One region of the Tatumella terrea genome, then DNA from elsewhere that is predicted to be linked to it. Evidence: predicted binding sites of a transcription regulator. Region 1 holds the regulator's gene; the other holds the start of a gene.
The links. The regulator Fur, encoded in region 1, represses iron uptake genes when iron is present. The targets are predictions, from matches to a motif close to ATAATAATGAGAACNACTATCAA.

Region 1 (3,166 bases):
GGGCCACGGGCCAGGGGGAGAGAAAATAGGTCGCAAGCAACGCCAGCATGGCGGTAACCACAACGATATAGACACTTTTCATTGCTTGTCGTCCCCCATTATCGTCAACTGTTGCTGCATATCGTCAATCGTTCGGGTCAGATCCGCGATGAATTGTGGCTCTCCGGCCAGAGACCCTAATAACTTTTGCTGACCGGCGAAGGCGGCCACCGGATCATCGCTGGCAAAAACTGCCCGGAAATCGACACTGTCATTCGCCCGATCCTGATACTCAAAGGGCAGGGTATTGTTCGCATATTTCTGCATAAACAGGAAACAGAGCGCCACCAGGCGAAGCGTTGCCTGCGGCGTCTGCTGTTGCTGATAGCGTGCCTTCAGGGTCGGAACAATAAATTCATGCAATTTGGCAATGCTGTCAGAGGAAACCCGCTGGCAGGTGTCACGTACCCGTTCGTTACCAAAACGCTGCAGCACCGTCTGACAGTAGCGGTTTAAATCGATCGGTGAGTCACCCAGGGCCGGAATCACGTCCTGGCTGACATACTCAGTGATCCACTGACGGACTTCAGGTAACAGGCTCTGGTCAATATATTCCTTACCGAGTAACCCTCCAGCCCAGGCGATACCGCTATGGCTGGCATTAAGAACGCGGATTTTAGCTTCTTCATAAGGGATGACATCGTCCACGAACTCCACGCCTGCCTTCTCCAGCGCCGGACGACCGGCAATAAAATCATCGCGCATGACCCATTGTGTGAATGACTCACAACTGACCGGCGCATTATCATCCTTGATCCCCTGCGCCCGCAGGCGCTGCAGCAGACCGTCATCTGACGCGGGAGTAATACGGTCAACCATTCCGTCCGGCGTACTGATGTTCTGTTCCAGCCATTCAGCTAATGCGCCATCTTCACGGGCGGCAACAAATTCTGTTAATCCGCGACGGAAACTTTCACCGTTACTGCGAAGGTTATCGCAACTCAGCAGCGTGACCGGGCCTGCATTATTTTCCCGCCGTGCAGACAGGATCTTATAGAGAGCACCATACAGGGTAACCGTGTCTGCGGTACCGGCAAGATCACTTTGTATAGGTGCTGCATTCAGATCCAGATGGCCGTCGTCAGTCAGGAAATAACCGCCTTCGGTCACGGTAAAAGAGATGATTCTGGTGTCAGGGCGGGAACCTTCGCTGACTAATGCCTGTAATTGCGGGTCCCAGAGGATGACGTTGTTAATGACTGAGAGAGTTTTGTAGGCGATATTGCCTTCAGGAGAAATAACTTCGAGAGTGTAACGTCCTTGCTGCTGTTCGAGATGTTTCAGTGTCTGCTGTGTGCTGCTGTTACGAATATTGGCCAGAGAAACAGACCAGAGGGTATCCCCGCTTTCATGTAACTCATTCAGATACCAGCACTGATGAGCCCGATGAAAAGCACCTGCACCAAGATGCAGCCAGACCGATTGTTCAGTTCTTTTTGTAGTCAAATGCATTCCTTAATCTGTAACAGATAGTCATGATGTTACTGGTAACCTTACCATGAAAATCCGGCAGATTAAAATTGCCACAGAGGAAAGCAGGGGAGAAAGGGCAGGGACGGGGCTGAAAAACCGGTACAGAGACCTTTAAAATCAAAGGGTTTTAGTCATAAGAAAGCGCTATGGTTCATTGGGGTAATAAAAAACCGCGACAGGGTCACGGTTTTAAGAAGACGACCGGTCTGTCACCGGCAGAAGACATTGACCGCTGAGGCGGCCTGGTACGAAACGAACAAGAGGAACGCTTATTTATCGTTATGTAACGTGTCGTCTTCGCGGCAATCGCCGGTGGTGCAATGACCATACAGGTAAAGACTGTGGTTGGTCAGCTTAATGCCAAATCGTTTGGCAATTTCACGCTGACGCTGTTCAATTGACTCATCGCTGAACTCAATAACCTTGCCACAATCCAGGCAAATCAGATGGTCATGGTGCTGCTGTTGGGTCAATTCAAAGACTGACTTACCGCCTTCGAAGTTATGACGCGTAACGATACCCGCATCATCAAACTGGTTCAGTACGCGATACACCGTCGCCAGACCAATTTCTTCGCCCATATCGATCAGGCGTTTGTACAAATCTTCCGCACTGACGTGATGGCATTCAGGTTCCTGAAGAACTTCCAGAATTTTCAGTCTCGGAAGCGTGACCTTCAGACCAGCCTTTTTCAGTGCGGAGTTATTGTCAGTCATGCAGTTGTTGTCCTGTTACTTTTGAAAATGACTTTGGCAAAGCGCCATGAAGTTCGGTAATGACCTTATTTTTTTAGGTCCATTATAGAACCGAAGTATCGAAATTGAAACAACAGGTCCGGGCCGGTTTTCCCTGAGGAAAAATCGCGGATCACCGCAAAATGCAGGCCTGCCAGGGATAGTGACAATCTGATACAAAAAAGATATTCCCGGAAATCGCACCCACGTAAAAACTGATGCACACATGCCGGGAAAAATAGCTCAGAGCCCGCCGGTCATTTTAGCCGGCTCTGCAGATGCTGAAGTGAACACTATCACAACTGATACAAAAAACCCTACTAAGCGTTGAGGATTTCTTTCAGCTGCAGTTCATCGGAAATCTGGACGACCCACTGGCTGACACGTTCGTTGGTCAGTTCTGGCTGGCGGTCTTCATCAATGGCCAGGCCCAGGAAGTGTTTATCATCGGCCAGTCCTTTAGAGGCTTCAAAATGGTAGCCTTCTGTCGGCCAGTGCCCGACGATGACCGCACCTTTGGGTTCGATGATGTCGCGCAGTGTCCCTAATGCATCACAGAAGTATTCCGCATAGTCTTCCTGGTCGCCGCAGCCGAACAGTGCCACCAGTTTGCCGTTAAAATCAATTTCTTCCAGCGTCGGGAAGAAATCATCCCAGTCACACTGTGCTTCACCGTAATACCAGGTCGGGATCCCCAGCAACAGAATATCGAAAGCGTCCAAATCTTCTTTGGTACTTTTAGCGATGTCGTGCACTTCAGCAACGTCTTTACCCAATTGTTTCTGGATCATTTTTGCGATGTTTTCAGTGTTGCCGGTATCGCTGCCAAAAAAGATGCCTACGATTGCCATGTGGGGTTAACCTCTTGAATCTTCGAATCAGATGAATGTAATTTCAGTACAGATGCGCGAATAATAGCA
Region 2 (3,166 bases), on a different contig from region 1:
TAGCTTGAACCCAGGTTCCAGGAGCCGTACAGCTGGCTGGCGTTCGGGAATTCCGCCCCGCGTTTATACTGAACATAGGTCAGCAGCGTCGGGGTTAACGAATATTGCAGTGTCAGAGACGGTAATACCTGAGTATCACTGGTGCCGGAACCATATAAGGTGTCCACATCCCCGGTGGTCAGCACGGAACTGCCGTCAGCGAGGGAGGAGAGATTCTGCGGTTTAGTTTTCTGATAGGCAACACGAACACCTGGCGTGATCGCGAAATTATGGCCCTGCAGATCAAAGTTAATTTTGTCCTGCAGGAAGGCACCGAGGGTGGTGCTCCGGCTGTCAGCCTGTGGCTGCATCACTGAATAGTAGACCAGCGGTGCCGGCGACTGTTCAAACGGACGCGTGGTATTTTCCAGACCGGCGTTCACTCCTCCGCTCAGCTCATGGCGTCCCAGGGTTTTACGCAGTTCGGTGGAGAATCCCAGCGAATGGGTATTGTAGTCCGAGTAGGTACGGCCAATCACCCCGGTATCATAAGGTGCCAGCGTATTGTCATGCGCTTCGGTCTTTTGCCAGTTAACCCGGGTGGTCAGGGAATCTATCCAGTCATTGTACGGCGTATATTCATCCTGCAGATTGACTCCCAGGCGGCGGGTTTCCCCGGACTGATGGCTGGTACCGATCACATTCTTGCCGGCGGAATCCCAGGTGTCATAATGCGTATGATGAGTTTTATCATAATAGCTGAAGGTCCCGGTCAGCTTATGCTGATCATTCGGCTGCCAGATACCGGTGGTCAGGAAGGCGTCGGAATGCCAGTTCGCCGGATAGGCGGAGACGGTCCCGCTGTTATTAAGGGTTTGCTGACCGTCGCGACGACTGTAGACAAAGATCCCGCGCAGTTCTTCACCACCGGCCGCGGCGGTGATCCCGTTGTGCCAGCCCCGGTCAGAGGAATCGTAATCCGACTGGTAACCGAAATAGGTCGATTTTTCCGGGTTAAGGTAATCGTCCGGAGATTTGGTACGGAAGGAGACCATGCCGCCGATAGAGGTGTTCGGCTGCGATACTGCGGTGGCTCCCGCATCAATACTCATTAAACCAAACAGGTACGGGTCAATATAATCGCGGCCAATACCGAAGGTGTTCACTCCGGTACGTCCGACGTAGCCACGCCCCGTGGCAGACGGGAGTTCAACCCCATCCACATCAATGCCGACACGGTTGCTTTCCAGGCCGCGGATGTTGTAACCGGTGTATCCACCACGGTCAAAACCACTTTTCCCGTTACCGGAACCGCCGCTGGCTCCGGTCGCACTGACCAGCGTCTGATAACGCATCAGCGTACCAAAGTCTGTTGCGCCCTGCTTTTGCATCTGATCAGCCGTGATCGTTTTCCGGTTATCTGCGCGCAGCGGCAACGGGGTGGCCGTAACGGTAAGCTGCTGTTCAGAACTCCCGGCCTCTGCGTCAGTCGTTGCTGTGTTTGCGGCAAAGGTACAGGCCGAATGAACGGACAGTGCCACCGCGGTAAATTTGAATAATGCGGGTTTAAACTTACCCTGAGTCAGAAATTTATACATAATTATCAGTATCCAGACACGCCAAAAATGTCGTTTGCCGGCAAGTGAATGCAAACGAATGTTTCCTCTCAAAGAAAGAAATTGTGCAAATATCAGCCACTTATTTTATGTGAGAATCTACATCATTTTGATAATGGTTATCAATAGCATTTACAATATCCAGACACTGATACTGTTGTAAAATCGTAAAATGCCAGCAGAGGGCGACGAAAGGATAAAAAAGACATTTAAACGTGACTGCCCGGCCGGCCACAGGAGGGAAACCGCCACCCTGACGGGCTTGTGCCAGGTCTCAGACGTGCCATCCCACCCGACCGAAGCACGATGAATCGCCATCGTGAAGGCCTGTAAAGAAGACGGCAGAACGCCGCCCGCCCCCGGACCAGCAGGAGCATCAGTAAAACAAAATAATAACGGATGGTTTACATTATTACAGGAAGATGGTTAAACCGCGGTATATTTTGCATACCGCGGTTTAACCACACATAACGCAATATTGATCAATTATTGATAAGCTTCCGCTAATATGCCGTCGGAAAATATTTTCCATACGACATCTCTGATTATTATCAGCGCTTACGACATTGATGAAAAGTTCAGTGAAAAATTCGTTATTAAGACTATTCCTATAACGTCGCCATTATTCGTTGTTCCTGATTAGCCATCGGAGCGCATATAATTTTTTCCAGACTCTCTATCGTTTTAAAGGTGCATGAGCAGGTAATATCCTGACATTGATAGTATGCTTCCTTGGTCGTATCACTTAAGTAACGGCTCGTACGTGTGTGAGCCGGCTTGTTACAGATCGGGCAACGCATCATAAGTACCACCTATTTTTACTGAATAATTTTAAAACATGTAGAGGTATAAATGATCAATCACTACATTAATGGCTGTTAATAGATAAAAGATTCTATCTGCTTTTTATCTGGCTGTAGATACTTATTTATATACCCGTCCGGCGCCATCACTCTCTGGTCTGCCACTGACTACACAACAATACGGCCCTTTTTTAAATTATGTCTGTTGTGTGGTGCATTACAAAATTAAATGCGTTTTAATTATTTACGGGGACATGATTTTATTAAACCTCATTCAATTACGGAGGTTTAATATGAAAAATTTAATAGATAAAGTGAAAACTACTGCATGGAGCCGTGCTGACGCCCTTAAAGTTCGTTCTGATGATCCGACCACCACACAGCCGCTGGTCGGTATTGATTTTCCAGTGATGAGTGATGAAGTGTTTATCTGGGACACCATGCCGCTGAAAAAATATGACGGTAATATCGTTTCCGTTAACGGCTGGTCTGTCATCTTCACGCTGACCGCAGAGCGTCAGCCTGATGTCTACACTGACGCCGAAGGCAACTACGATATCGACAGTGACTGGGTCAATCGCCACAGCCGTGCACGTATTTGTTTCTGGTATTCCAAAGACAGCAAAAACTGGACGTTCGGTGGCCGGGTCATGGCGGACGGCGTTTCACCGACCACCCGTGAATGGGCCGGGACACCGGTTCTGCTAAACGAGCAGGGTGACATTGAACTGTACTACACCTGCGTCACCCCCGGCGCGACAATCGTGA

Region 2: the regulator Fur is predicted to act here: its motif matches at 1,705-1,727, upstream of ABD035_RS06370 (TonB-dependent receptor domain-containing protein).

The regions. Positions count from the first base shown of each region.
Region 1 covers NZ_BAAAFX010000017.1:117,591-120,756, forward strand. The annotation lists gene ABD035_RS12585 (SemiSWEET family sugar transporter) at 1-82, opposite strand, end outside; gene dalD (D-arabinitol 4-dehydrogenase) at 79-1,485, opposite strand; gene fur (ferric iron uptake transcriptional regulator) at 1,782-2,228, opposite strand; gene fldA (flavodoxin FldA) at 2,567-3,097, opposite strand.
Region 2 covers NZ_BAAAFX010000010.1:279,298-282,463, reverse strand. The annotation lists gene ABD035_RS06370 (TonB-dependent receptor domain-containing protein) at 1-1,577, opposite strand, end outside; gene ABD035_RS06365 (ogr/Delta-like zinc finger family protein) at 2,204-2,398, opposite strand; gene ABD035_RS06360 (glycoside hydrolase family 68 protein) at 2,692-3,166, shown strand, end outside.